4 regions of the Enterobacter sp. QK-SA4 genome follow, and region 4 is predicted to be linked to each of the others. Evidence: predicted binding sites of a transcription regulator. Region 4 holds the regulator's gene; each other region holds the start of a gene.
The links. The regulator CRP, encoded in region 4, controls carbon source genes, mostly activating them, when cyclic AMP is high. The targets are predictions, from matches to a motif close to ATGTGANNNNNNTCACAT.

Region 1 (7,599 bases), 110 kb from region 4:
CGCAGCAGACTTTATCAATGCTGACCAGGCGCAATCCCGCCAGGCCATCGGTACGGTTTCTGTCGGCGCGGTCGGCACATCGCCAATGGACATGCATGAGATGCTGAACAAAAAAGCGGAAGAACAGGGTGCGTCATCCTATCGCATCATCGAAGCGCGTTCTGGTGACCACTGGCACGCCACCGCTGAGCTGTACAAATAAGTTTTAGTAATAACTGAAGACGAAAATCTCCACTCAACGGCACCAGGCATAAAAATAGCTGTTCAACCCTTCTCGCCGTTGAGTAAAAAACCCTATTCAGGAGTAAAGACTATGAAAACCAAATTGATCATCGCAACCCTTGGTATGGCATCCGTTCTCTCTTTCGGCGCAAGCGCAGCCGTACAGCAGGTAAATGCCGACCAGGCACAAAATCTACAGCGTATGGGCAGCATCTCCGTAACGTCTGTCACCGGTTCACCGATGGATATTCGTCACGAACTTGCCGCCAAAGCTGAAAAAGCAGGCGCCAGCAGCTATCGCGTCACCGAACTGAATCAGGGTGACCACTGGCATGCAACGGCAGAGCTGTATAAATAAACCCTCGTCGTATCTCATCATACGACTTGCCCCTGGCCTCATGGTCAGGGGCTTTTTTCATTCAATGCCGCGCGTTAAAGCGCAGCTGCCCTTCAAGCTCTTCTTCCGCTTCATCGAACAGCAATATCAGCGCGCCAAAACGTCTTCGCAGCTTATCGGGCAAATGGATGAACTCAATTTCCAGCGGTAGCGGCAACTGACTGCCGGTGACCACGTCCCACAGCGTATCCAGATTCGTCACGCTTTCTCGTTCAAGATCAAACGCCCGGATAAATTCACGGTAGAAGTCTTCCTGACTGTCGATCTCGTCAAAATCAAACGTATAGGTTTTCATTGCCAGCCACCCAGTCCAGGCGAGCGGCAGATGCCGCCCTGTCTATTATAATCCCCCAATATGCAGGGTTTTAACTTCCAGATACTCTTCCAGCCCCAGCACGGAGCCCTCTCGTCCAAGACCTGACTCTTTTACGCCGCCAAAGGGCCCAAGCTCCGTGGAGACAGCGCACTCGTTGATGCCGATCATCCCGCTCTCGATGGCCTGTGAAACGCGGAAGACCCGAGAAAGATTCTGGGTGTAGAAGTAAGCCGCCAGTCCATAGGGGGTGTTGTTGGCGCGCTGGATAACTTCATCTTCCGAGGTGAAACGGAAGCACGCCGCCACCGGGCCAAACGTCTCTTCTTCTGCCAGCTTCATGCCTTCATGGCAGTCGCCCAGTACGGTTGGCATCCAGAAATTCCCGCCAAGTGGATGAGGCTTACCTCCTGCCAGTACGGTTGCGCCCCGGGCAACGGCGTCGTCGACATGCTCACGCACCTTGTTTACCGCAGAAGGTTCAATCAGCGGCCCGACCACGACCCCCTCCTCAAGACCATTACCCACCTTCAGCGCATTCACCGCATCGGCGAGTTTATTCACAAATTTGTCGTAGACGGTTTCCTGAATATAAAAACGGTTCACGCTGACGCAGACCTGCCCGGCATTGCGGAACTTGTTGGCGATCGCGCCCTTAACCGCGGCATCGATATCCGCATCCTCAAAAACGATATACGGGGCATTTCCCCCCAGTTCCATCGAGACTTTTTTCATGGTTTCTGCGGCGTTACGCACCAGCGTTTTGCCGACGGAGGTTGAGCCGGTAAAGGAGATTTTACGTACGTCGCGGCTTGCCATAATCGCATCGCTGATTTCATGCGTATTCCCGGCTACGGCGTTGAGAACACCGTCGGGCACTCCGGCCTGTTTCGCCAGCGTAAGCAGCGCAAAGGCGCTGAGCGGCGTGTTATTGGCCGGTTTAATGACCCCGGTGCATCCTGCTGCCAGCGCCGGGCCTAACTTGCGGGTGAGCATGGCCATCGGGAAGTTCCACGGCGTAATCGCCGCGACCACACCAATGGGTTCACGGGTCGCCAGGATGCGTGAGCCGGGTTTTATCGGCGGAATAATTTCACCGTTCGCGCGTTTGGCCTCTTCGGCAAACCACTGGATAAAGCTGGCGGCGTACTCGACTTCTCCCTCCGCTTCTTTCAGGGGTTTGCCCTGTTCGGTGGTCATCAACCGCCCGAGCCAGCTTTTATTCTCAATAATCAGTTCGTACCAGCGGTAGAGAATCGCCGAGCGTTCTTTCGCGGTTTTGGCACGCCATGCCGGGAAGGCCTGGGTAGCCGCTGCAATAGCGTCTTCGGTCTGTGCTTTACCCGCTTTTGCGACTTTAGCAATGACCTCGCCGGTCGCGGGATTCAGCACATCAAAGGTTGTATCCAGCGTTTTCCAGATTCCGTTGACCAGATAACCGGTCTGAAAAAGGATGTGGTCCTGAAGCGCCTTGGTCGTCATGTGTTCTCCCTTTCTGAAATGTAAGAACGTGCTGGAATAAGTATAGCCACAAAAAAACCGACGCTTTTGGCATCGGTTTTTTACTTCAGTCAGTTATCCGTGAGGGCATTCTGGTAGCGATGCAGCATAAACACCAGCCGTCCTACCGGCTCGGTCACCTGAGGCGGCGCCTCCCAGTGCTTGAGCTTTTCCTGATAGATATCGAGCTCTTCAAGCAGCTGCGTAAAGTAGCGGCGCCGTTTGTCATCGCTGCTGGCAGAAAGCACGTGATCGGCGGTACGACGCAGCTGGCGGTGGTATGCCGACAGATCGTCGTTGATCGGCACGGGCGCGTTACGCAAACGCTGGTGCGCAATGATCATGGTTAACGCCAGGCGGAACTTCGCGATATCGCCCGGGAACTTGTTCAGCAGCAAAAACAGCTGCTGGTACAGCGCGGGGAGGTGGTTCTCTTTACGGCGCGCGGTATTGGTTGTCAAAGATGACACGGCAGCCGACACGAACTGGTTCAGCAGCACGCGGCCCGTTCTTGCCTGCGAGTTATCCCGCACCAGCAGTATCACCATCATGGCCAGGAAGCAGCCCACCAGCTGGCCTAACGCGCTGTCGAGGAACTGGCTGAAATGGAAGGTCATCGGGTTATCGAGCACGATGATGTTAATCGTACTCGCCAGCGCCCCCAGCGATCCCAGACGCCGCTTTTGCACTTCAATGCCTATAAAGAACGCCATTACCGCCAGGCTAATACAGAGCAGCAGCATGCTCTGTTGCGTCGACGGGATGATGACCAGGAAATAGAGCGCGCCTATCGGCAACGCGGCAATCGTGCCGTAAAGGAAATCAATGGCGACCATACGCGGATTAGGCAGACGCATCGCCAGTGCGGTCACAACGGCAATCATCACCATCGCGCCGCTGCCGGACGTCCAGCCCGTCCACAGCCAGAACAGCGTGCCGAGCATGCAGGCAAGCGTCGTACGCCAGAAATTGACCATGGCGTGATGGCGCTCGGCGGATTCCGCCTTGATCACCACTTCCCCCTGCAGCACCTCTTCTTCCGCCGCGCTGATTTTGGTGTTACCGATTACGCCGCGCTTCAGCAGCAGATAGCGCGTCGCGGCGCCGACCCAGGTGTAGATGGTCACCGGCGTGTCGCGCTCCCCGGTCCAGGCAATCACCCGGCGCATGCGCTTAAGCTGCTTATGCACGTCCTGTACGGTTTCCACCGGCTCGGCAAACAGTTCGCGGAACGTATCGGTGACCGCTTCCGGCCGGGTGTTCTGAATCAGATAGGTTTCACAGGCCTGGGTAATCAGCATCAGAGAGACGGTGTTGAGGGCTTTAAGACGTCGATTCGCGCGGGCCCAGCGCGAGGACTCCATGTTAAGGTTGCTGCGCATACCTTCCAGCGCCTGCGTACGGCGTACCAGCCCGCTCCAGGCTTTATCCACCTCTTCGCTATCGCCATGCTTAATGCACAGCTGCATCAGCTGATACTGGGCAACAATCAGCGCGTCGAGCTCACGGTCGACCTCCTGCTTGATGGAGCGCGGGGAGAAAAGCAGATCAGCGACGATCGCGCTGACAATACCAATCACAATTTCGCTGCAGCGCTCCACCGCAAACTGCGGGGCCAGCAGCGGTTCGCTTTGGATAGTGATGATAATAATCAGCGCGGTATAGCCCGCCAGTCCCCAGGCGTAGGAGTTTTCCACTTTCACCAGAGACGAGATCCAGGTGCAGAAACCCGCCCAGATGCAGCAGACCATCAGCATCAGCAGCGGGGTGCGGATCATGAGAATAATAATGGTCAGCGCCGCGAAACAGCCGATAAACGTCCCGATAATACGCAGCATCCCGCGATAGCGGATCGCGCCAGAATAGGGTTCCCCGCCCGCGGCAAAGGCAGGGCCCGCCGCGACAATCGCAGCCGTCAGCACTGCCCAGCGAGGGGTTTCAAGCTGGAAGTGAAAGCCAACAAACAGCGCCAGCACGATGGCGCACGCCAGCTTTACGGCGAAGCGAATGTGCTGGCTGGCGATGGAAAAGATACCCATGGCGATTAACCAAACTCGCGCAGGCGGTGGGCAATTTTACGGAAGAACGAGTCCTGGCTGGCATCCCGGTCCTTTTCACCGGTGATCACCACCGTCGCCGTGGTACCCGCAGGCCACAGATTTCCCTGCTGTTCATCCAGATGAATACGTACCGGCACGCGCTGGGCCAGACGCACCCACTCCAGGTTGGAATCGACCGTCGCCATCCCTTTGGCATCGTTAGAGCTGCTGGAGTTAGTCACCCCTGCGGCAACGCTGTCGACGGTGCCTTTAAAGACGCGATTGCTGCCGAGCGGCGTAATTTCCGCCCGATAACCTGGACGCACGCCTTCCAGCTTGGTCTCTTCCATATAGGCGAGCACGTAGAAGGAGTTCTGTTTAACCAGCGCCACGGCGGTTGAGCCACGGGTAATGAATTCCCCGGCATAGACGTTGAGGTTGGTGACCCAGCCATCGGACGGCGCGCGGATCACGGTGCGCTCGAGATCGAGCTTCGCCAGATCGCGCGTTGCCTGCGCTTTCGCCAGCTGGTGCAGCACGGTTTGCAGCACGTTGTTGGACTGGTCAATCTCTTCGCGGGACATTGCCTGAACGCCCAGCTGATTACGGCGGCCTGCCTCGCGGCGTTTCTCCGCAGCGAGCGCCTGATAATAGGCCACGTCCGCTTCCGCCTCTTCCAGCGCTTTCTGGTAACGAGGCTGGTCGATGGTGAACAGAACCTGATCTTTTTTCACCAGCTGGTTATCGTGGACGTTGACCGCCGTGATAAGACCGGCCACGTCAGGGGCTATTGCCACCACATCGGCGCTGAAGCGTGCATCACGCGTCCACGGTGATTCGGTGTAATAAACCCAGGCGCGGAAAATAGCGATGAAGGCGAGGATAACCAGCGCCATTGTGATGGCAGTGCGGGAGATTTTTCTTGTTAGCGTTTTCACATCAACCTCAGACAAACATGCGCGATATCAGATAAAACAGGCAGCAATACAGCGCGGTATTGAACAATGCAGGGTGCCAGACGAAATCGTAGATCCCGGTAGGGACCAACACCTTGCGCACCAGCCAGAAGATCGCCAGTGATAAAAGAAGCTCGAAAAATATCGGTGGGAACGACAGACCGAACACCACGATAACGGGAAACAGACTCATGTTGACCTTGATAAGAGAGAGTGCAGGCTTCAGAATTTTTTAGCGCACGCCACCGCAGGAGAGCAAGAAACGCCGGGCGAGAATGGCGCAGCCGTTATGTAATTAATAATATATTAACGTAACTGTTATGCTGTTATCTATAATATGTGATCTAAATCACTTTTAAGCCAGAGTGAACAATGGAACGTTTAAAACGCATGTCGGTCTTCGCCAAAGTGGTTGAACTGGGCTCTTTTACCGCCGCTGCACGCCAGCTTCAGATGAGCGTCTCATCCATCAGCCAGACGGTGTCCAAACTGGAAGATGAGCTTCAGGTCAAGCTGCTCAACCGCAGTACCCGCAGCATTGGGCTGACGGAGGCGGGTAAAATTTACTATCAGGGCTGTCGCCGCATGCTGCTTGAAGTGCAGGATGTTCACGAACAGCTCTATGCCTTCAACAACACCCCCATCGGCACGCTGCGCATCGGGTGTTCTTCAACTATGGCACAAAATGTTCTCGCTGCCATGACGGCGGATATGCTGAAAGAGTATCCCGGTCTTACGGTCAATCTGGTGACGGGTATCCCGGCGCCGGATCTGATTGCCGACGGGCTGGACGTGGTGATCCGCGTCGGCGCGTTGCAGGATTCCAGCCTGTTCTCGCGACGGCTGGGCAGCATGCCGATGGTGGTCTGCGCATCGAAAAGCTATCTGGCGCAGTACGGCGTTCCGGAGAAACCCGCCGATCTCACCAACCACTCGTGGCTGGAGTACAGCGTGCGGCCCGATAATGAATTTGAGCTGATCGCTCCGGAAGGGATCTCTACCAGGCTGCTGCCGGAAGGACGGTTTGTCACTAACGATCCGATGACCATTTCGCGCTGGCTGGTGGCCGGCGCCGGGATCGCCTACGTGCCGTTAATGTGGGTGATCAACGAGATCAACAGCGGCGTGCTGGAGATCCTCTTCCCGCGCTACCAGTCCGATCCGCGACCGGTGTACGCCCTGTATACCGAAAAAGACAAACTCCCGCTCAAGGTACAGGTGTGTATTAACTATCTGACCGAGTATTTTGTGGACGTAGCGGAGCTGTTTCAGGGGATGCGGGGGAGAAGGAAAGAGTAGACCTTTTCCAAAAGGACGAGGGAGAAAAGACTGCGCGGAGCAGTTTCCTCTCCCCTTTGGGGAGAGGGTCAGGAAATCACGCCGTGCCGCCCACCGTCAGGTTGTCCACCTTCAGCGTTGGCTGGCCCACGCCAACCGGCAGGCTCTGGCCCTCTTTACCGCAGACGCCCACGCCGTTATCCAGCTTCAGATCGTTACCGACCATAGAGATCTGCTGCATGGCTTCAATACCGGAGCCAATCAGCGTCGCACCCTTCACCGCTTTGGTCACTTTGCCTTTCTCGATCAGATACGCTTCTGACGTGGAGAAAACAAACTTACCGGAGGTAATGTCCACCTGGCCGCCGCCAAAGTTTGGCGCAAAGATACCGTAATCAACGGATTCGATAATCTCCTGCGGCGTGGATTTGCCCGGCAGCATGTACGTGTTGGTCATGCGCGGCATCGGCAGGTGCGCGTAAGATTCACGGCGTCCGTTGCCCGTCGGCGCCACGCCCATCAGACGCGCGTTGAGTTTGTCCTGCATGTAGCCTTTCAGCACGCCATTTTCGATCAGCACATTGTACTGCCCTGGCGTACCTTCATCGTCGATAGCCACCGAGCCGCGACGATCGCGCATGGTGCCGTCATCCACCACGGTGCACAGCTCAGAGGAGACAAGCTGCCCGATTTGACCGCTGAACACGGACGTCCCGCGACGGTTAAAGTCGCCTTCCAGGCCGTGGCCTACGGCCTCGTGCAACAGCACGCCCGGCCAGCCAGCGCCCAGCACCACCGGGAATGAGCCCGCCGGCGCCGCGACGGCATTCAGATTCACCAGCGCCATACGCACGGCTTCTTTCGCCCACGCGTCGGCGCGAGCTTCACCGTCAA
Region 2 (7,599 bases), 3.8 Mb from region 4:
TGATTCATGCCGTCCATCGCCGCCTGCACCACTTCCGGGCGCGGCGTGGAGACGCCCAGCGCCGTCATGCGGCCGGAGGTATTGATCACCTGCTTTAAGTTGTACTTCTCATAAATCGAAGGCATGTTCCGTGCTCCCTTGTTCGGTCATGTAGCCCTTGCCCGCGCGGATCGCGGCAAGCGGCACCAGAATGTGTTCAGCCTGCAGGCTGTCGTTTTCGGCATCCGTCAGCACCGTCGGCTGGCGTTTAATCGTGAACAGCGTCAGGTCGGCGTCGAGACCCGGCTGAATGCGGCCCTTGCGCGCCAGGCGCAGGCCGTCGGCGGCGTTCGCAGTCACGCAGTCAATCACCTGCGGCAGCGACATGCCGATGGCGAGAAACTTCGACATCACGCTTGCCAGCGAGCCGACAGGACCGTTGATGCGGTTGCGGCAGTAGATATCCGAGCTGATGGTGTGCGGCAGAATGCCCATCGCGATGGCGCGTTTCGCCACCTCAAAGCTGAAGCTCGCCGTGCCGTGACCGACGTCCAGACGCACGCCGCGCTTCAGGGCGGAGGTGATGGAGGCGCGCAGCTCGCCGGAGGGCGTCAGAATGCGGTTGGGCTTGCCGTTGTAGCAGTGGGTGATGATGTCACCGGAGCTCAGCAGCTCGGCAATTTCGTCGAGGTTCGGCGGGTTGTTGCCGATGTGCACCATCAGCGGCAGGTCGCCGTTCTCTTTCTGGATGGCTTTGGCGCGCTCCAGCGGCGTGATGCCGTTTTCACCGACCACGCTGCTGCTCATGCGCGCCTTCAGGCCGACGATAAAATCAGGGTGGCGCTTCACCGCCTGCTTCACCGCGTCGGCGTCGATATTCGCCATGTTGGCCAGCTCGTTCTGGGCAATCAGCCCCACGCGGGAGATATTCAGCAGGGCAAATACCTCAGTGGAGGCGCTGCGGGTGATTTTATAGAAATCATCCACGTCGTCGGCACCGGTACTGCCCGCGTCCACTACGGAGGTGACGCCGGTGGCAATACCCACGCTGTCCGGCTCGTCGTGGTAAATCGGGGAGTTCGGGTAACAGTGAACGTGGGAGTCAATCCAGCCTGCGCTGACGAACACGTCGCCGTTCAGCTCAACCGTTTTATGCGCGGGAGCGTCAATCTCGCCCAGCGCCGCGATCTTCCCGTCCTGAATGGCGATATCGGTCAGGGTATCGTCGGCGAGGCGCGCACGGCGCAGGAGTAAATCAAACATGAGGATCTCCTGAAAAGGCGGGCGCCGGAGCGCCCGCGGGTATTAAAGGGCGACCGGGAACAGCCAGCCCAACAGCATCGCGCCGAGAATGGCGCCACCGGTGATCGGCTTCTGCCAGATGTAGAACACCAGCGCCCCCAGCAGGGAACCGACGCCGATAGGAATGGAGGCGGTCATGGCGCTGAGGATAATCAACGGCCCGAGGAAGCGGCCGGAGGCGTTGCCCGCGCCCATCATCACGTCTGCGCCGTAGGTGGAGTTGCTCTGGTTGATGGTGAACTTACGCGCCAGGATGATGACGTAGCCAATCGCCAGACCAATCACCAGGCCGGTAATCAGCGCGGCAATGAAGTTGGTCACCGGGAACATGATCCCCGCGCCCAGCAGCAGCGCCGGAACGCCGAGGCCCACGCCGGTCTGGATGGCGCCGCCGATGTCGAGAATACCGACCAGCGACCCTTCGATAATACGGGCGAACAGGAAGCTCGCGCCGAACGCCGCCACCGCGCCGTAGACGCCGGTATCGATCCCCGCTTTTAGCATCGCTACGAAGGCCACTTCGTTAAACGCGCCGATGCCGTAGAGGTAGTACATGTGCGTCCCGGCGAAAACGCCGGAGGAGAGCAGGCCAACGAAGATCGGGAACGACCAGTCGGCATACCAAAAACCTTTATTCTGTTCCATTTAGAGGCTCCTGTTATTTACCGCTGAGCGAGTTGTGGATCATGTCGAGCCAGTTCGGCACGGTCAGATGGAAGGATTCGATCATCTTCATGTCGAAGCCGCGGAAGAAGCCGCTCAGCACGAAGAGCAGAACGATAGCCGCCATCATCACTTTGGTGACGTGGTTCCAGCCGCTCTCTTCCACGCCTTTCCCGATCAGGATCCCCAGCACCAGGCCCGGTACGGCGTTGCCCATGATCAGCTGCGCCGCGCCGCCGAAGATGGTGGCCCAGAAGCCCGATTTTTTACCCGCGTCGATGGCCGCCAGCCAGAAGATCACCGGCATCACGGTGTTCACCAGCAGGTTTGCCGCCGGTACCAGCACCTTCACGGCGGTGACCTGAAGCGCTGCCGGAACGGAGGAGGCGGTCAGGTTCAGGAAGGTGACGACGAGCATGCCAATCACGCCGCAGGCAATTGCCATTTTGCGCGGGTCGTGCAGCGTTTCGCCGACGTTACGGTTTTTGATCATCAGTGCAGCAGCACCCCAGTTCGGGATGATGCGGTGGTCAACGTCCTGTGTGAAAGCCCCTGCGGCCACGGAAGAGGCCCAGGCGTTAAAGAAGAAACCTAACCCAAAGGAGAAGTGGGACGCCGGATCCCCTTCACAGGAGTTCAGTTCCCCCAACGTACGAAACGCGCCCATACCCTGAGTGGTAGGCGCATGAAACATGCGTGCAGCCCCGGCTCCGACACCGACGCCAACCAGGCCGCCAATGATGAGCGATTTTATTAATATAATTAAGAACATCAGTCTGCCCTTTTATGAATAATCAGCGTTGCGTGACGAAATCCACCTGGTCAAGATTGATAGCGGTCACGTTGACGGTCACATCCAGCTCCACGCTGTAGGTGCGTCTTTCCCGGCGCAGAAAGAAGAACAGAAACGCTTCTTTTCGCACCGCTTCTTGCGCCTGAACGACCTGCACATCCTGTGGCTCAATACGCAGTAAGATATGCGGTGAGGCTTTCATCACCGCGGCCTGAACGTGGTTGAGCGCGTCGGCAAAGGCGCGCGCTTTGGCGTCGCCCTTCCCCTTCACTCTCACCGTGGTTGTGAACTGTTCTTTCATGCTTATGCGCCGTATTTCTTCTGCCACGCCTGCACCAGACGCTCGCCCAGCTCTTCTTTATCCATAAAGCCAAAGCCCAGCACGTTGCAGCCTTCGTTAATGGCGGTCACGCCCTCTTCCACGGAACGCATGCCGTATTTGGCCTTGTAGCCATATTTGGTTTGGGCAGTGATGGCACCCGCACCGCCGCTGCCGCAGAAGGAGATGCCGAAGGTGGCGTTTTCCGCTTTCATCACGTCGCCGAGCTTCATATCCGCTGCCATGCCCGGTACAACCACCGCGCGTCCACCTGCTTTTTCCACACCGGCAGCCACTTTCTGACCTTTACCCAGGCGATCGCCAATCACGACTGTAATCTGTTCCATGTGTTGCTCCTTAAAGGTTGTCTTTCGCGACTTCAAAGTGAACGGAGAGCAGCCAGGCTTCTTCATCAGGAAGATTGCCAAACTGCGCGACCACTTCACGGGCGAGCCGCATTGAATCCGGTGAAATTTCGTCAAACAGCTCTGCTTCAACCTCCGGCAGCGGCTCGCCGGTCACGGACCGGTGCGCCATTGCGCGCACGTGGGAGGTGAGCATCTGCTCCTGTACCGCATTGGGGATGATGTTGTTCCGGGCCAGCAGGGCATAAACCTGCTGCAGCATGGTGTTCGCGAGCTGTTCTGTCTGCTCCGCCTGTTCCCCAACGTCGTTCATTACCGCTCCGTTAATCACTGGTCTTACCCCGTTAATGGCTCTGGAATAAAACTAACGTTGGGGGGGAATTGTTTGTAGCGAGTTGTTTTCCACTTCGAAGTGGAAAGGCGAGCCGCAGCAGTGATCTGTGCCACATAAATGCGGTGAATCTGAATTAATCCCGGTATTTGCGTGATGAATATCACGTATTCCAGCGGCAAAACGCGCGCAAGGGAAACGAAACGTTCAGGCGTGGTGACGCAAAAATGTGATGGCGATAGGGTTTACTTATTACCGCGTAAAAAAAACGGGAGCCACTGGCCCCCGCTGGTTGTTTGTCAGATGCGCGATCGGTTAACGGTATTTCTTGTGATACGTGTTACGGGTCGTCACAAACTGCTCGGCCGCCGCCTGGGCTTCCTTCACCTTGCCTTCGTTAGCCAGCTTCAGCGCGCCGTCGATCTGGCCGACCAGCACGTCAAAGCCGTGGCGGTAGTCTTTCATCTCTGCGCTGTCTGCCGCTTTGCTTTCCAGCTTAGGAGGCGTCGCTTTTTGTGCGTCCAGCGCCGCTTCACGCATTTTGGTCAGCGCGTCTTTCATTTCAGCCGCATTGTCGGTTTTCTGCACCACCTTCAGGTTTTGACCGAGGATGCCCATGTCGTCTTCAAGATCGGCAGCAAACGCAGAAGAGCCAAGAACCAGCGTTGAAGCCGCGACGATCGCTAACAGATGTTTACGCATTGCTCACTTCCTTTTTTATTATTAAAACGCCTTTACGGATATTACTGACCGGCGATTTTCATTTCCGGCAGAAGTACAGAACCACACTGTATATTGCTACGTGTTTCAATATCGTTACCGACCGTAACGATATTGCGCCACATGTCCTTCAGGTTGCCGGCGATGGTAATTTCGCTCACCGGATACTGGATTTCGCCGTTTTCCACCCAGAAGCCCGCCGCGCCGCGCGAGTAGTCTCCGGTGATGCCGCTTACGCCCTGGCCCATCAGCTCGGTGACTACCAGACCGGTGCCCATCTCTTTCAGCATTTGCTCAAAGTTCAGCCCCTGTCCGGCAATGCGCCAGTTGTGAATGCCGCCAGCGTGTCCGGTGCTTTTCAGCCCCAGCTTGCGCGCGGAGTAGTTGGTCAGCAGCCACTGGGTCAGAATACCGTCTTTGATGATATCGCGACGTTCGGTGCGCACGCCTTCGCTGTCGAACGGCGTGGAGGCCAGCCCTTTCAGCAGGTGCGGATGCTCTTCGATGGTCAGCCATTCCGGCAGGATCTGCTTGCCCAGCGAGTCGAGCAGGAAGGTCGATTTACGGTAAACCGAGCCGCCCGCGATAGCGCCCACCAGATGGCCAAACAGACCGGTTGCCACTTCGTTGGCAAAAATGACCGGGGCCTTCATGGTGGAGAGTTTACGCGGCGACAGGCGTGACAGCGTGCGTTCGGCACACTCTTTACCCACCCACTCAGGAGACTGCAAATCCCCCAGCGCGCGGCCAATGGTGTAGGCGTAGTCACGCTCCATGTCACCGTTCTCTTCGGCGATCACGCAGCTGGAGAGCGAATGACGGGTGGAGCAGTAGCCCTGCAGCATGCCGTGGCTATTGCCGAAGACTTTGATGCCGTAGTGGCTGTTAAAGCTGCCGCCTTCGGTATTGGTGATGCGCTTATCGGCCTGCAGCGAAGCCTGCTCGGCGCGCGCGGCCAGTTCGATCGCTTCGTCCGGGGTCACTTCCGCCGGGTGGAAAAGATCGAGATCCGGCGCGTCAAACGCCAGCAGGTCTTTATCCGCCACGCCTGCGTAAGGATCCGGGGAGGTATAACGGGCGATATCCAGCGCAGCCTGCACCGTGCGGGCAATGGCATCCGGGCTGAGATCGGTGGATGACGCGCTGCCTTTGCGGTTCTGGTGATACACCGTGATCCCTAGCGCGCCATCGCTGTTGAATTCTACGTTCTCCACTTCACCATAGCGGGTACTTACGCTGATGCCGGTGGTTTTGCTGACCGCCACTTCGGCGCCATCTGATTTTTCTGAAGCAAGCATCAGCGCGGTGGAGACGGCTTCTTCCAGAATCTTACGCTGCGCTTCAACTTGTGAGGTTACTTTCATCGCAAATGCCATACTGTAAGAGAGAGTTAACTGAAGTCTAACAGAGAACCGTTTTTCAGTGCGCGTCTTAACTGGTAACATTAGCCTCTTTTTTTAAGGAGCCTGACATGACTAAGCAGCCCGAAGACTGGCTCGACGACGTTCCCGGTGATGACATCGAAGACGAAGATGATGAGATCATCTGGGTCAGTAAAAGTGAAATTAAACGTGACGCCGAAGAGTTAAAACAGCTTGGCGCGGAAATGGTAGAACTGGGTAAAAACGCGCTGGACAAGATCCCGCTCGACCAGGATCTGCGGGATGCCATTGAACTGGCACAGAAAATCAAGAAAGAAGGCCGTCGTCGCCAGCTTCAGCTTATCGGGAAAATGCTGCGTCAGCGCGACGTCGATCCGATCCGCCAGGCGCTGGACAAGCTGAAAAACCGCCACAACCAGCAGGTTGCGCTGTTCCATAAGCTGGAGCAGATCCGCGATCGTCTGATTGAACAGGGTGATGACGCCGTGCCGGAAGTGCTGAACCTGTGGCCGGATGCCGACCGCCAGCAGCTGCGTTCCTTGATCCGCAACGCGAAGAAAGAGAAAGAAGGGAATAAGCCGCCGAAGTCTGCGCGCCTGATTTTCCAGTATCTGCGCGAGCTGTCTGAGAACGAAGAGTAATCTCTTCCCCCTCACTCCGGCCCTCTCCCCGGAGGGGCGAGGGAGAAAACACGGGAAAGTAGGCCCGGTAAGCGTAAGCGCCACCGGGCTTTTTTTACTCTGCGGCTGCCGCTTCCGCTTTCTTCGCCAGACCGTCCAGCAGCTTCTGATGGATCCCACCAAAACCGCCGTTGCTCATCACCAGAATGTGGTCGCCAGGCTGAGCGGCTTTCACCACCATATCCGCGAGCGCATCCACATCCGCACTCCAGTGCGCAGGCTGAATGCAGGCATCGGCCACTTCCGCCACCTGCCACGGAATATGCTGCGGCTGCAGCAGGAAGACCTCATCGGCGCGTCCTAATGACGGCGCGAGATCGTCTTTGCAGATGCCCATCTTCATGGTGTTCGAGCGCGGTTCCAGCACCGCCAGAATGCGGGCCGTCCCGCCGACCTTGCCGCGCAGGGCGGCAAGCGTCGCCAGAATGGCCGTTGGGTGGTGCGCGAAATCGTCATACACGCTAACGCCGTGGGCTTCACCGCGCAGCTCCAGGCGGCGACGGGCATTGATAAACGAACCTAGCGCATTGGCCGCATCCGCAGGCTGAACGCCCACGTGACGCGCCGCAGCAATGGCCATCAGGCCGTTGTGCATGTTGTGCTCGCCCACCAGGCCCCACTTCACCTCACCCACTTTTTCACCGTCGAGCAGCACTTCCCACTCGGAGGCATCGGCGTTGAGCTTCTTCGCCTGCCAGTGGCCCTGCTCGCCCACCAGCTCCTGCTCGCTCCAGCAGCCCATCGCCATCGTCTGCTTCAGGTTGATGTCGTTTTCCGGCAGGATGATGCGCCCCTGGCCCGGAACAATGCGCACCAGGTGGTGGAACTGTTTCTGGATCGCTTTCAGGTCGTCAAAAATATCCGCGTGGTCGAACTCAAGGTTGTTGAGGATCAGCGTGCGCGGGCAGTAATGCACGAACTTGGAGCGCTTGTCGAAGAACGCGCAGTCGTATTCGTCGGCTTCGATCACGAAGAACGGGCTGTCGCCCAGACGCGCAGAAACGTCGAAATTTCCCGGTACGCCGCCAATCACAAAGCCCGGCTTGTAGCCGCAGGCTTCGAGGA
Region 3 (7,599 bases), 480 kb from region 4:
GAACTGAGAGTTAACCAGCTTTTCACCCACGTCCCCAAGCTGTGACTGCGACAGGCTGCCAACGATACCGCCCGCTGAGGCCGCCGCTGCGCGGATGGCATTGGTGCCCAGGGCAACCTGCATCCCTTTCTTCACGTGGCCCAGGGCAACGTGGCCCATTTCGTGGCCGATCACCGCTTCCACTTCGTTGTCGGTCATCATGTCCATCAGTCCGCTATAGACGCGGATACAGCCGTTCGCCATCGCGAAGGCGTTCACGTCTTTCGCCATGTACACCTTGTAGTTCACCGGCTGGCCGTTGATGTTGTCGCCCAGCGCGGAAGCAATCTTATTCAGACGCTGCGTGTAGGTACTGTTAGCCGGCGCAAGCGTGGCTTTTCCGTCCATATCTTTACAGGCCTGGTCGCTCAGCGCTTTCACCTGCGCATCGCTCAGGGAATAGGCCTGAAAGGCCTCTGCGCCTGACGTCATCAGACCGTTAGAATCCATATTCTGACAGCCGCTCAGCAGGAGCGTTGTACCCAGGGCCAGCACTATTGCACGCATTTTCATGAGGTTGCTTCCGTACTCGTTAAACTGAATAAAATCCGAAAAGGGCACCGTCAGCGAAGCCGGTGTCGGGCTAAGTATAAGGAATATCTGCAGGGCCGGGCGAGCAGATTGCGCAACATGCGAGCATGATCCAGAGATTTCTTAACAAGCAAAAGAATGCTCCATGTACATGACTTGCGGCTTGGGTTACATTGTTGGCACTTTTTTCCGGCGTAGCCCAAAACGCGCTGTCGTCAAGGGCATGGCCTTTAACAGTCCGATCTGGAGTTAAAATGTCCTCACGTAAAGAGCTTGCTAATGCTATTCGTGCGCTGAGCATGGACGCAGTACAGAAAGCCAAATCCGGCCACCCAGGGGCTCCTATGGGTATGGCTGATATCGCCGAAGTCCTGTGGCGTGATTTCCTGAACCACAACCCGCAGAACCCGTCATGGGCTGACCGCGACCGCTTCGTGCTGTCCAACGGCCACGGCTCAATGCTGATCTATAGCCTGCTGCACCTCACCGGCTACGATCTGCCAATTGAAGAGCTGAAAAACTTCCGTCAGCTGCACTCCAAAACTCCAGGTCACCCGGAAGTGGGTTACACCGCTGGCGTAGAAACCACCACCGGCCCGCTGGGTCAGGGTATTGCTAACGCTGTGGGTATGGCGATTGCCGAGAAGACGCTGGCGGCGCAGTTCAACCGTCCTGGTCACGACATCGTAGACCACTTCACCTACGCGTTCATGGGCGACGGCTGCATGATGGAAGGCATTTCTCACGAAGTGTGCTCCCTGGCAGGTACCCTGAAGCTGGGCAAACTGGTTGCGTTCTATGACGACAACGGTATCTCCATCGACGGTCACGTTGAAGGCTGGTTCACCGACGACACCGCAGCACGTTTCGAAGCCTACGGCTGGCACGTAGTGCGTGGCGTTGATGGTCACGATGCTGACTCGATTAAACGTGCAGTGGAAGAAGCGCGCGCGGTGACGGACAAACCGTCCCTGCTGATGTGCAAAACCATCATCGGCTTCGGTTCCCCGAACAAAGCGGGTACTCACGACTCCCACGGTGCGCCATTGGGTGATGCGGAAATCGCACTGACCCGCGAAGCGCTGGGCTGGAAACACCCTGCATTCGAAATCCCGTCTGAGATCTACGCTCAGTGGGATGCAAAAGAAGTAGGCCAGGCGAAAGAAGCGGCCTGGAACGAGAAATTCGCTGCCTATGCGAAAGCGTTCCCGCAGGAAGCGGCTGAATTTACCCGTCGTATGAAAGGTGATATGCCGTCTGACTTCGACGCGAAAGCGAACGAATTCATCGCTAAGCTGCAGGCGAACCCGTCTAAAATCGCGAGCCGTAAAGCGTCTCAGAATGCGATTGAAGCGTTCGGCCCATGGCTTCCAGAATTCCTGGGCGGCTCCGCTGACCTGGCGCCATCTAACCTGACCCTGTGGTCTGGTTCCAAGCCAATCAACGAAGATACTGCCGGTAACTACATCCATTACGGTGTACGTGAATTCGGTATGACCGCGATTGCCAACGGTATCTCCCTGCACGGCGGTTTCCTGCCGTACACCTCTACCTTCCTGATGTTCGTTGAATACGCACGTAACGCCGTGCGTATGGCCGCGCTGATGAAACAGCGTCAGGTGATGGTCTACACCCACGACTCCATCGGTCTGGGCGAAGATGGTCCAACTCACCAGCCGGTAGAGCAGGTGGCTTCCCTGCGCGTGACCCCGAACATGAGCACATGGCGTCCATGTGACCAGGTTGAATCCGCGGTGGCGTGGAAATACGGCGTTGAGCGTCAGGACGGTCCAACCGCGCTGATCCTCTCCCGTCAGAATCTGGCACAGCAGGAGCGTACTCCAGAGCAGCTGGCGAACATCGCTCGAGGTGGTTATGTGCTGAAAGATTGCGCGGGCCAGCCGGAGCTGATCTTCATCGCCACCGGTTCTGAAGTTGAACTGGCGGTTGCAGCGTGGGAAAAACTGACTGCCGAAGGCGTGAAAGCGCGCGTGGTTTCCATGCCGTCTACCGACGCGTTCGACAAGCAGGATGCCGCTTACCGTGAATCCGTGCTGCCTAAAGCGGTTTCCGCTCGCGTGGCAGTGGAAGCGGGTATCGCTGACTACTGGTTCAAATACGTGGGCCTGAACGGCGCTATCGTCGGTATGACCACCTTCGGTGAATCTGCTCCTGCAGAACAGCTGTTCGAAGAGTTCGGCTTCACCGTTGAGAACGTTGTCGCGAAAGCGAAAGAACTGCTGTAAATGCTGTTTTGCCCGGTGGCGCGCTAGCGCTTACCGGGCCTACAAATGGCTCGAAAGTAGGCCGGGTAAGCGCTAGCGCGCCACCCGGCTTTTTTGTAGGCATTATTCCACTTAAAATGTGACGCAAGTCATATAGCGCGCTTATTCATCTGGACAGACATTCCTTTTATTCCCCGATTCGCTTATTCTTGCTGAAGCGTTTCAGTCGATTAAATGTTCGACAATTGACCAATCAATCGCAGTTTGTGACAGCAAGGATTCCCCTTCGGGCGTAGCTGGATTACTCTTTCAGCCACCTCAAACTCAGGGATTGCTTTGCAGGAGATCTATGACCGTACGCGTAGCGATTAATGGCTTCGGTCGCATCGGACGTAACGTGGTTCGTGCTTTATATGAATCCGGACGTCGGGCGGAAATAACCGTGGTGGCAATCAACGAACTGGCGGATGCTGCGGGCATGGCGCATTTGTTGAAATATGACACCAGCCACGGACGCTTTGCCTGGGACGTACGCCAGGAAAGAGATCGACTTTTTGTTGGTGACGACGCTATTCGCGTGCTGCATGAGAACAGCATCTCCGGGCTACCCTGGCGTGAACTGGGTGTGGATGTGGTGCTTGACTGTACCGGCGTGTACGGCAACCGCGAACATGGCGAAGCGCATCTTGCTGCAGGCGCGAAAAAAGTCCTGTTTTCTCATCCCGGCAGTAACGACCTCGACGCGACCGTCGTGTTTGGCGTCAACCAGCATGAGCTGCAGGCCGAACACCGCATTGTTTCCAACGCCTCCTGTACCACTAACTGCATTATTCCGGTCATCAAACTGTTAGACGATGCGTATGGCATTGAATCCGGCACCGTGACCACGATTCACTCCGCCATGCATGATCAGCAGGTTATCGACGCCTACCACCCGGATTTACGACGCACTCGCGCGGCGAGCCAGTCAATCATTCCGGTGGATACGAAACTGGCGGCAGGGATCACCCGTATTTTTCCGCAGTTTAATGACCGGTTTGAAGCGATTGCCGTGCGTGTCCCGACGATTAACGTCACCGCAATCGATCTTAGCGTGACGGTGAAAAAACCGGTAAAAGCCTGTGAAGTCAACCTGTTGCTGCAAAAAGCGGCACAGGGGGCATTTCATGGTATAGTTGACTATACGGAATTACCGTTGGTCTCAGTAGATTTTAACCACGACCCGCACAGCGCCATCGTCGATGGCACGCAAACGAGGGTCAGTGGCGCGCACCTTATCAAGACGCTGGTCTGGTGTGATAACGAATGGGGCTTTGCTAACCGAATGCTGGACACCACGTTAGCAATGGCCGCTCAAGGTTTCAGGTAAGACGCATTGTGCGTCTGCAAAACTTTAAGAATCAACGAGAGGATTCACCATGTCTGTAATTAAGATGACCGATCTGGATCTGGCTGGTAAACGCGTTTTCATCCGTGCCGATCTGAACGTGCCGGTTAAAGATGGCAAAGTGACCAGCGACGCGCGTATTCGTGCATCTCTGCCAACCATCGAACTGGCTTTGAAGCAGGGCGCGAAAGTGATGGTCACCTCCCACCTGGGTCGTCCAACTGAAGGCGAGTACAACGAAGAGTTCTCTCTGCTGCCAGTGGTTAATTACCTGAAAGACAAACTGTCCAACCCGGTTCGCCTGGTTAAAGATTACCTGGACGGCGTTGAAGTGGCAGCCGGTGAACTGGTTGTTCTGGAAAACGTTCGCTTCAACAAAGGCGAAAAGAAAGACGACGAAACTCTGTCCAAAAAATACGCTGCACTGTGCGACGTGTTCGTGATGGATGCATTCGGTACGGCTCACCGTGCTCAGGCGTCAACCCACGGTATCGGTAAATTCGCAGACGTTGCGTGTGCCGGTCCTCTGCTGGCTGACGAACTGGAAGCGCTGGGTAAAGCACTGAAAGAACCTGCTCGTCCAATGGTGGCTATCGTTGGTGGTTCTAAAGTTTCCACCAAATTGACCGTTCTGGATTCCCTTTCTAAAATCGCTGACCAGCTGATCGTTGGCGGTGGTATCGCGAACACCTTCGTTGCCGCTCAGGGCCACAACGTGGGCAAATCCCTGTACGAAGCAGACCTGGTTGACGAAGCCAAACGCCTGCTGGGTACCTGTGATATCCCGGTTCCAACTGACGTTCGCGTCGCGACCGAGTTCTCCGAGACCGCAACCGCGACTCTGAAATCTGTCAACGACATCAAAGACGAAGAGCAGATTCTGGATCTGGGCGACGTTTCTGCACAGAAACTGGCTGAAATCCTCAAAAACGCGAAAACTATCCTGTGGAACGGTCCTGTTGGCGTGTTCGAATTCCCGAACTTCCGCAAAGGTACTGAAATCGTTGCTAACGCTATCGCAGACAGCGAAGCGTTCTCTATCGCAGGCGGTGGTGACACCCTGGCAGCAATCGACCTGTTCGGTATCGCTGACAAGATCTCCTACATCTCCACTGGTGGCGGCGCATTCCTCGAATTTGTGGAAGGCAAAGTACTGCCAGCAGTAGCAATGCTCGAAGAGCGCGCTAAGAAGTAAGCCATTCAAGGGCAGGGAAACCTGCCCAATTTTCAGCGCGCTTTTAAGAGCTCGCACCTTTTCTAACGGCCGAAGATACAGGACTAAGCAACATGTCTAAAATTTTTGATTTCGTAAAACCTGGCGTTATCACTGGTGATGACGTACAGAAAGTGTTCCAGGTAGCTAAAGAAAACAACTTCGCTCTGCCAGCAGTTAACTGCGTGGGTACCGACTCCATCAACGCCGTACTGGAAACTGCCGCTAAAGTTAAAGCGCCAGTTATCGTTCAGTTCTCTAACGGCGGCGCTGCGTTCATCGCAGGTAAAGGCGTGAAAACTGACATTCCTCAGGGTGCTGCAATCCTGGGCGCTATCTCTGGTGCGCACCACGTACACCAGATGGCTGAGCACTACGGTGTTCCAGTTATCCTGCACACTGACCACTGCGCGAAGAAACTGCTGCCGTGGATCGACGGTCTGCTGGACGCGGGTGAAAAACACTTCGCGGCTACCGGTAAGCCACTGTTCTCTTCTCACATGATCGACCTGTCTGAAGAGTCACTGCACGAAAACATCGAAATCTGCTCCAAATACCTGGCGCGCATGGCCAAAATGGACATGACCCTGGAAATCGAACTGGGTTGCACCGGTGGTGAAGAAGACGGCGTGGACAACAGCCACATGGACGCTTCTGCACTGTACACCCAGCCAGAAGACGTTGATTACGCTTACACCGAGCTGAGCAAAATCAGCCCACGCTTCACCATTGCAGCGTCCTTCGGTAACGTACACGGCGTTTACAAACCAGGTAACGTGGTTCTGACCCCAACCATCCTGCGTGATTCTCAGGAATACGTGTCTAAGAAACACAACCTGCCGCACAACAGCCTGAACTTCGTCTTCCACGGCGGTTCCGGTTCTTCTGCTCAGGAAATCAAAGACTCCGTAAGCTATGGCGTTGTGAAAATGAACATCGATACCGATACCCAGTGGGCAACCTGGGACGGTATCCTGCAGTACTACAAAGCGAACGAAGCTTACCTGCAGGGCCAGCTGGGCAACCCGAAAGGCGAAGACCAGCCGAACAAGAAATACTACGATCCACGCGTATGGCTGCGCGCAGCCCAGACGTCCATGGTGACCCGTCTGGAGCAGGCTTTCAAAGAACTGAACGCAATCGACGTTCTGTAATTTGAGCTGCTAACAGCATCAGAAGGCCCGCAAATGCGGGCCTTTTTTATGCTTTTTCAATACCCTGTCAGACCTGTTTTTGTGATCTGTTTGGCAAAGCCGGTGCTTTTTGTTTACCCTTTACTGACCTGCCTGTCTCCATGGGGGATGGATTTTGTGTTTTGGTTTAACAAAAGGAAGAATAAATGGAACAACTCGATGTTGTAGACAGCATCAATAACGCCGGTAACTGGCTGGTGCGCAACCAGGCCCTGCTGCTGAGCTATGCCGTGAACATTGTCGCGGCGATTGCCATCATCATCGTCGGGATGATTGTGGCGCGTATCGTTTCGAACGCGGTTAATCGCGTAATGCTGGCCCGTCACATTGACGCCACGGTGGCTGACTTCCTCTCCGCACTGGTGCGCTACGGCATTATCGCCTTCACGCTGATTGCCGCGCTGGGCCGTGTTGGGGTGCAAACCGCCTCCGTGATTGCCGTTCTCGGTGCCGCCGGCCTGGCTATTGGTCTGGCGCTGCAGGGTTCGCTTTCAAACCTGGCGGCAGGCGTTCTGCTGGTCACCTTCCGTCCGTTCCGCTCCGGCGAATACGTTGACCTTGGCGGCATTGCCGGGACCGTGCTGCAGGTGCAGATTTTCTCTACGACCATGCGTACCGTGGATGGCCGCATCGTGGTCGTGCCGAACGGGAAAATCATTGCAGGCAACATTATTAACTTCTCCCGTGAACCGGTGCGTCGTAACGAACTGATTATCAGCGTGGCATACGACTCCGACATCGATCAGGTGAAGTCGCTGATTACTAATATCATTGCTTCAGACGATCGTATTCTGAAAGACAAAGAGCAGACGGTTCGCCTGAACGAGCTGGGCGCGTCCTCCATTAATTTCGTGGTGCGTATCTGGAGCAAAAGCAGCGATCTGCAAAACGTATACTGGGACGTGCTGGAACGCATTAAGCGCGACTTCGATGCCAACGGCATCAGCTTCCCGTACCCTCAGATGGACGTAAACGTCAAAAAAGTCAAAGAAGCCGAATAACTTCCCCCGC
Region 4 (7,599 bases):
CAAAGGGCAGTCCCGCAAGTATCTGCACACCTATGATGAAGCCGTACCCTGGAATCAGGTGCCGGGCACCTTTACCCCCTGGCAGCCGCTGCCGGAACCCACCGACGTCCTGTTTTACGAAGGATTGCACGGCGGCGTGGTCACCCCTCAACACGACGTGGCGCGCCACGTGGATCTGCTGGTCGGCGTGGTTCCTATCGTAAACCTGGAGTGGATCCAGAAGCTGACGCGTGACATGAGCGAGCGTGGCCATTCTCGCGAAGCGGTGATGGACTCGGTGGTGCGCTCCATGGAGGATTACATTAACTTCCTGACGCCGCAGTTCTCCCGCACCCATATCAACTTCCAGCGCGTGCCGACGGTGGACACCTCCAACCCGTTCGCGGCCAAAAGCATCCCGTCGCTGGATGAGAGTTTTGTGGTGATCCATTTCCGCAATCTCGAAGGCATTGATTACCCGTGGCTGCTGGCAATGCTGCAGGGCTCGTTTATTTCGCACATGAATACGTTAGTGGTGCCGGGCGGGAAAATGGGGCTGGCGATGGAGCTCATCATGACGCCGCTGGTGGAGCGACTGATGGAAGGGAAGCAGATCGCGTGAGCATGTTCCCTCTCCCAGTGGGAGAGGGTTAGGGTGAGGGCATCAACACGCACGATGCCCCATCAATCACGCCTCGATCACTTCATACGAATGCGTGATTTTTACCGCTTTCTCCAGCATTAACGCCACAGAGCAGTACTTCTCCGCAGACAGGTCCACCGCACGTGAGACCGCCGCGTCTTTCAGTTCTTTACCGGTGACCACAAAGTGCAGGTTAATATGGGTGAACAGGCGTGGCGCCTCATCGCGACGCTCTGATGTGAGTTTAACCTCACAATCCGTCACGTCATGACGACCTTTTTGCAGAATCGACACCACGTCAATGGCGCTGCAACCCCCTGCCGCCATCAGCACCATTTCCATTGGGCTTGGCGCTTTATCGCCGGAGTTACCGTCCATCAAAATCTGGTGTCCTGACGCGGACTCGCCCAGGAACGTTAAACCTTCAACCCATTTCACGCGCGCTTGCATATTCATTAACTCCAACGTTGCATTTTTGGTGACAGATTACGCGTGCGTTACATTTCTCGCAATGGAAGGCGACCTGCATCATGCTGAAGCGAGACACCAGGAGACACGCGGCGAAAGCTATGCTAAAACACTCAGGATGCTACAGTAATACATTGACGTTACACGTGTATGCAGAGGACATCAAACTTTACTGGCTGCGAAACGTTACGGTAGCCGACTTCCCAGGGTATGGGTAAGAATTCGATTGCAACCCCAGAGTCCGGATGCATCTGATGACTCTGGTGACAGCTTATAACAGAGGATAACAGCGCATGGTGCTTGGCAAACCGCAAACAGACCCGACTCTCGAATGGTTCTTGTCTCATTGCCACATTCATAAGTACCCATCGAAGAGCACGCTGATTCACCAGGGTGAAAAAGCGGAAACGTTGTATTACATCGTTAAAGGCTCGGTGGCAGTGCTGATCAAAGATGAAGAAGGGAAAGAGATGATCCTTTCTTATCTGAACCAGGGCGATTTCATCGGTGAACTGGGCCTGTTTGAAGAGGGCCAGGAACGTAGCGCCTGGGTTCGTGCAAAGACAGCATGTGAAGTGGCTGAAATTTCTTACAAGAAGTTCCGTCAGCTGATTCAGGTTAACCCTGACATCCTGATGCGTCTTTCTTCCCAGATGGCGCGCCGTCTGCAGGTCACGTCAGAGAAAGTGGGTAACCTCGCCTTCCTGGACGTTACCGGCCGTATCGCACAAACCCTGTTGAACCTGGCGAAACAGCCAGACGCTATGACCCACCCGGACGGCATGCAAATTAAAATTACCCGTCAGGAAATTGGTCAGATCGTCGGTTGCTCCCGTGAAACAGTGGGCCGTATCCTGAAAATGCTGGAAGATCAAAACCTGATCTCCGCCCACGGTAAAACCATCGTGGTCTACGGAACGCGTTAATTCCGCTCAAACGGCGTGTCACCGCAGGGTGTCACGCCGTTTTTGTCTCTACTCCCCATGTGGCGCAGGCTGATCTATCACCCGGAAGTTAACTACGCACTGCGGCAAACGCTGGTGTTGTGTCTTCCTGTGGCCATAGGCCTGATCCTCGGACATCTTCAGCAAGGCCTGCTGTTTTCCCTCGTGCCCGCCTGCTGCAACATCGCCGGTCTGGACACGCCGCATAAGCGCTTTTTCAAACGCCTGATTATCGGTGGCTGCCTGTTTGCCGGCTGTAGCCTCGCCGTGCAGCTTCTGCTTGCCCGGGATATCCCGCTGCCGCTGATCCTGACCGTGCTGGCGATGACGCTCGGCGTCACGGCGGAAATCAGTTCGCTGCACGCCCGCCTGCTTCCCGCCTCGCTGATTGCGGCCATTTTCACGCTGAGCCTCGCCGGGAACATGCCGGTGTGGGAGCCGCTGCTGATCTACGCCCTGGGGACATTGTGGTACGGGCTGTTTAACTGGTTTTGGTTCTGGCTGTGGCGCGAACAGCCGCTGCGTGAATCCCTGAGCCTGCTCTATGTGCAGCTTGCGGATTACTGCGAAGCCAAATATACCCTGCTCACCCAGCATACCGACCCGGAAAAATCCTTACCGCCGCTGCTGACGCGCCAGCAGAAGGTGGTGGACCTGATAAGCCAGTGCTATCAGCAGCTGCATATGCTCGCCGCCAACAAGAACCACGAATACAAACGGCTGCTGCGCACCTTCCAGGTCGGGCTGGATCTGCAGGAGCACATCTCCGTAAGCCTTCATCACCCGCAGGAGGTGCAAAAGCTGGTCGAGCGCAGCCACGCCGAAGCGGTGATCCGCTGGAACGCACAAACCGTGTCCGCACGTCTGCGCGTGCTGGCCGATGATATTCTCTACCACCGCTACCCGACGCGCTTTAACATGGAAAAACAGCTGGGCGCGCTGGAGAAAATCGCCCGCCAGCATCCCGATAACCCGGTCGGCCAGTTTGCCGCCTGGCACTTCAGCCGCATCGCCCGCGTGTTGCGCACGCAGCGCCCGCTTTATCCCCGCGACCTGATGGCGGATAAGCAAAAACGGCTTCCGTTATTGCCCGCGCTCAAAAGCTATCTTTCTCTTAAATCGTCCGCCCTGCGCAACGCCGCCAGGATTAGCGTGATGCTCAGTACCGCCAGCCTGATGGGCATGGCGCTGCACCTGCCGAAACCGTACTGGATCTTAATGACCGTGCTGTTTGTCACCCAGAACGGCTACGGCGCCACGCGTGTGCGTATTCTGCACCGGGCTGGCGGAACGATGGCCGGGCTGATCATTGCGGGCGTGACGCTGCACTTCCACGTGCCGGAAGGCTATACCCTGGCAGGCATGCTGGCGATCACGCTGGTGAGCTACCTGATTATCCGAAAAAATTACGGCTGGGCGATGGTGGGCTTTACGGTGACGGCGGTATATACCCTGCAGCTGCTCACGCTCAATGGCGAACAGTTTATTGTCGCCAGGCTGATTGATACCCTGATCGGCTGCCTGATTGCCTTTGGCGGAATGGTCTGGCTGTGGCCGCAGTGGCAGAGCGGGCTGCTGAGGCAGAACGCCCACGACGCGCTGGAAGCCGACCAGCAGGCTATTCGCCTGATCCTGAGCGACGACCCGCAGCCCTCCCCGCTGGCCTATCAGCGGATGAAGGTCAACCAGGCGCACAACGCCCTGTTTAACTCGCTCAACCAGGCGATGCAGGAGCCGGGCTTTAACTCGCACTATCTGGCAGACATGAAGCTCTGGGTGACGCACAGCCAGTTTATCGTCGAGCACATTAACGCCATGACCACGCTGGCGCGCGAGCACACGATGCTGACGCCGGATCTGGCGCAGCGCTATTTGCAGTCGTGTGAAATTGCGTTGCAGAGGTGTCAGCAACGTCTGGAGTATGACGCGCCGGGCGAGTCGGGCGACTCAAACATTCTGGAAGCGCCGGAGACGTTAACCCACGGGCCAATGAGCACGCTGGAGCAGCATTTGCAGCGCGTTCTGGGACATCTGAACACCATGCACACCATTTCGTCGGTGGCATGGCGTCAGCGTCCGCATCACGGCATTTGGTTAACGCGTCGGTTAAAGCGAACCGAGTATTAGCCTTTAACGATCTTCGCGACCGCCGAGGCAAAGCGGGTTAACCCCTCTTCGATGTCTTTGTCTTCTACCACCAGCGACGGCGCAAAGCGCATCACGTCCGGCCCGGCATTGAGCACCATCACTCCTTCGTGCGCGGCGGCGTGCAGGAAGTCGCGCGCGCGACCTTTGTACTGCGGCTTCAGCTCGGCGCCAATCAACAGCCCCATCCCGCGGATTTCGCTGAACACATCGTACTGCTCATCAATCTTTTGCAGGTGTTTTACGAACAGCTCGCGCTTCGCGCTCACGGCGTTCAACACCTCCGGCGTGTTGATAATGTCGAATGCAGCGCCCGCCACGGCGGTCGCCAGCGGGTTACCGCCGTAGGTAGAGCCGTGAGAGCCGACGTGGAACGCGGAGGCGATCTCCTGCGTCGTCAGTACCGCACTCACCGGGAAACCACCGCCGAGCGCTTTGGCGCTGGTCAGGATGTCCGGCGTAACGCCGTAGTGCATATACGCGAACAGATCGCCGGTACGCCCCATCCCGCACTGCACTTCATCAAAGACCAGCAGCGCCTTATGTTCGTCGCACAGCTCGCGCAGCCCTTTCAGGAATTCCGGAGTTGCCGCCGTCACGCCGCCTTCACCCTGGATCGGCTCAACGACTACCGCGCAGGTGTGATCGTCCATGACCGCTTTCACGGCATGCAGATCGTTAAACGGCACGTGGACAATATCGGCCGGCTTCGGGCCAAACCCGTCAGAATACTTTGGCTGGCCGCCAACGGAGACGGTAAAGAAGGAGCGTCCATGGAAGGCATTGTGGAAGGCGATGATTTTGGTTTTGTACGGGCTGTGGCGCGTTGTTGCGTAGTAGCGCGCCAGCTTAAAAGCGGTTTCGTTGGCTTCGGTGCCGGAGTTCATAAACAGCACGCGCTCGGCAAAGGTCGCATCAATGATCTTGCGGCCCAGGCGCAGCGCCGGTTCGTTGGTGAACACGTTGCTGGTGTGCCACAGGGTTTCGCCCTGGGTTTTCAGCGCCTCAACCAGCGCGGGATGGCAATGACCCAGCGCCGTGACCGCAATACCGCCCGCGAAATCCACATACTCTTTACCCTGCTGATCCCATATGCGGCTGCCCTTTCCCTTCACCGGGATAAACTCAGCCGGTGCATAAATCGGCAGGATCACTTCATCAAATGTCGCGCGGGTAATTGCTGGTTGTTCAGTTGCCATGTCATGACCATCCATTTTTATGTCACAGTTATTGTGAAAATATAATCACAAAATATGCATAAAAAATCACAGCAAGGCAACAGATATTCAGCGATTGAGGAAATTTGCCAGCAGCGCGTGCCCCTGCTCGCTGAGGATGCTTTCCGGGTGGAACTGCACGCCTTCGAGGTCCCATTCGCGGTGGCGAATCCCCATGATCTCCTGCGTATCGCTCCAGGCGGTCACCTCAAAGCAGTCGGGCAGGGTCGACGGGTCAATCACCAGGGAATGGTAGCGCGTCACGGTTAGCGGATTATTGAGCCCCGTGAATACCCCGGTGCCGGCGTGGGTGACCGGAGAGGTTTTACCGTGCATCACTTTCTCGGCGCGCACGATGGTGGCACCAAACGCCTGGGCAATCGCCTGATGGCCCAGACAGACGCCCAGGATCGGCAGCTTGCCGGCATAGTACTGGATAGCATCCAGAGAAATACCCGATTCCGACGGCGTACACGGCCCAGGAGAAATCACGATTTTCTGCGGAGCCAGCGTCCCGATATCGGCCAGTCCGACCTCGTCGTTACGGCGGACAACCACCTCTGCACCCAGTTCACAAAAATACTGGTAAAGGTTCCAGGTGAAGGAATCGTAGTTATCAATCAGCAGAATCATGGCGGCTCCCGAAAAAAATGCCGCCCTATTCTACTCAGATTCCCGCGCTTCGCTCACTACTTTGGCAAAGATAGCGTTTAGCGCGGTTAAATCTCCCGTTGCGCCGCTTCGGTTAGCCGCCACCCACTGGTCGGGATCGATATCGCGCCAGTCCAGCGAGTAGCCCGCGTGGAGCGCCAGCTGCTCGAAGAAAACGCGTTGGGCAATACCGTTGCCGCGCATAAACGGATGCAGCATGTTGATTTCGCAGTAATAGTGGCTAACCCGGTCAACAAACGCCGCTTTCTCAAGACCCACGAGATACTTTTCGCTTTCCAGCGCCGCCATCAGCTCGTTACCCATCTTCTCGATGTATTCGAAATGGCAGAAAGGAATGTCACCCTTAAAAATATCGTCAGTGCGGAACTCACCTGCCCGCTTCATCTCGCTGCGGTACAAATGACGATGAATAAGGCACAGATGGGGCAACCCGGGCGCGGAAGGCCCAAGCTCCAGCGTCTCAATATGGGGCTCTGAGGGACCATTACCTTTTTCAAGGAGACAACTGGCCTGTAAATTGACGTTACGCTGCTGTTCCCAGAGACGGGATTTTTGCTTGTCGGTGAGCTTTTTCACTTAACGCCTCCCTGAATAGTCCGTTTGCCACAAGTATAAGCAGCAAAACGCGCTTTCGCAGGGAGGGTTACAGAATGCGGGCAGGAGAAGCCCGCGTTCAGAAGAATTACGGCAGAACTTTTGCGGAGAGGATAACCACCGGTTTTGACGGCACATTCTGATACGGACCGACGTCGTGAGTAGGCACCTGAGAAATCTTGTCGGCCACGTCCATTCCTTTCACAATTTTACCGAACACCGCATAGCCGAAGTCGCGCTGGCCGTGGTCGAGGAAGGCGTTATCCGCCACGTTGAGGAAGAACTGGCTGGTCGCGCTGTCTTTGTCTGCGGTACGCGCCATGGAGATGGTACCGCGTTTGTTCAGCAGGCCGTTGTCCGCTTCGTTTTTGATTGGCGGGTTAGGCTGTTTCTGCTGCATCTGCTCGTTGAAGCCGCCGCCCTGCACCATAAAGCCTGGGATCACGCGGTGGAAGGTGGTGTTGTTATAGAAACCACTGTTCACGTAGTCGAGGAAGTTTTTCACAGAAACCGGAGCTTTCTGGCTATTCAGTTCCAGCTCAATGTTCCCGGCGGAGGTGGTCAGCAGAACGTGAGGGTCCCCTTTGGCTGCCAGCGCAGCAGGGGAAACGGCAGAAAGAGCAAACACAGCTGCGACAGCCGCCAGTGTTGATTTGAGCATGAGAATTCCTTAACAAAGCGCAGTATAAAAAGCGAATGGCTTGATTCTAAAGAGCAGTATGAACGGAGACCAGCCTTTTACCTAATTTTACGAAATTGAAACAGTTGTAACCGCGCAAACGGTTGGCTTTGGCGCCATTTTGTGTGATCGAGATCACACAAAAACATGCAATGAAGTTCTAATTTCTCTTAAAAGATATGAATAGATCACTTTAATGTCTAAAATCTGCCCGCTCTCAGCGCCCTCCTGGGCGCTTTTCTTTTTCTGAACAGGCCA

Region 1: aaeR (HTH-type transcriptional activator AaeR) is a predicted target of CRP. The motif match lies at 5,765-5,782, and genes of this name have one in related genera.
Region 2: AC1VYI_RS22045 (glycine dehydrogenase) is a predicted target of CRP. The motif match lies at 3,853-3,870, and genes of this name have one in related genera.
Region 3: epd (erythrose-4-phosphate dehydrogenase) is a predicted target of CRP. The motif match lies at 2,933-2,950, and genes of this name have one in related genera.

Annotation. Positions count from the first base shown of each region.
Region 1 is NZ_JBXFXH010000007.1:492,326-499,924, reverse strand. Features, by position in the region: gene yhcN (peroxide/acid stress response protein YhcN) at 1-202, shown strand, start outside; gene yhcN (peroxide/acid stress response protein YhcN) at 314-580, shown strand; gene AC1VYI_RS03940 (barstar family protein) at 642-914, opposite strand; gene AC1VYI_RS03935 (NAD-dependent succinate-semialdehyde dehydrogenase) at 960-2,414, opposite strand; gene aaeB (p-hydroxybenzoic acid efflux pump subunit AaeB) at 2,504-4,471, opposite strand; gene aaeA (p-hydroxybenzoic acid efflux pump subunit AaeA) at 4,477-5,409, opposite strand; gene aaeX (p-hydroxybenzoic acid efflux pump operon protein AaeX) at 5,417-5,620, opposite strand; gene aaeR (HTH-type transcriptional activator AaeR) at 5,800-6,726, shown strand; gene tldD (metalloprotease TldD) at 6,803-7,599, opposite strand, start outside.
Region 2 is NZ_JBXFXH010000007.1:4,236,429-4,244,027, forward strand. Features, by position in the region: gene AC1VYI_RS22015 (DgaE family pyridoxal phosphate-dependent ammonia lyase) at 1-125, opposite strand, end outside; gene AC1VYI_RS22020 (amidohydrolase/deacetylase family metallohydrolase) at 109-1,242, opposite strand; gene AC1VYI_RS22025 (DUF4310 family protein) at 1,285-1,926, opposite strand; gene AC1VYI_RS22030 (DUF4311 domain-containing protein) at 1,940-2,716, opposite strand; gene AC1VYI_RS22035 (DUF4312 family protein) at 2,739-3,038, opposite strand; gene AC1VYI_RS22040 (SFCGS family glycine-rich protein) at 3,041-3,403, opposite strand; gene AC1VYI_RS22045 (glycine dehydrogenase) at 3,414-3,752, opposite strand; gene cybC (cytochrome b562) at 4,068-4,454, opposite strand; gene pmbA (metalloprotease PmbA) at 4,496-5,848, opposite strand; gene yjgA (ribosome biogenesis factor YjgA) at 5,944-6,495, shown strand; gene mpl (UDP-N-acetylmuramate:L-alanyl-gamma-D-glutamyl-meso-diaminopimelate ligase) at 6,590-7,599, opposite strand, start outside.
Region 3 is NZ_JBXFXH010000007.1:865,371-872,969, forward strand. Features, by position in the region: gene loiP (metalloprotease LoiP) at 1-552, opposite strand, end outside; gene tkt (transketolase) at 825-2,816, shown strand; gene epd (erythrose-4-phosphate dehydrogenase) at 3,145-4,164, shown strand; gene pgk (phosphoglycerate kinase) at 4,214-5,377, shown strand; gene fbaA (class II fructose-bisphosphate aldolase) at 5,470-6,549, shown strand; gene AC1VYI_RS05835 (small-conductance mechanosensitive channel MscS) at 6,735-7,589, shown strand.
Region 4 is NZ_JBXFXH010000007.1:386,787-394,385, reverse strand. Features, by position in the region: gene AC1VYI_RS03310 (phosphoribulokinase) at 1-601, shown strand, start outside; gene AC1VYI_RS03305 (OsmC family protein) at 668-1,072, opposite strand; gene crp (cAMP-activated global transcriptional regulator CRP) at 1,384-2,016, shown strand; gene AC1VYI_RS03295 (YccS/YhfK family putative transporter) at 2,074-4,161, shown strand; gene argD (bifunctional acetylornithine/succinyldiaminopimelate transaminase) at 4,158-5,378, opposite strand; gene pabA (aminodeoxychorismate synthase component 2) at 5,466-6,029, opposite strand; gene AC1VYI_RS03280 (putative adenosine monophosphate-protein transferase Fic) at 6,060-6,644, opposite strand; gene ppiA (peptidylprolyl isomerase A) at 6,751-7,323, opposite strand.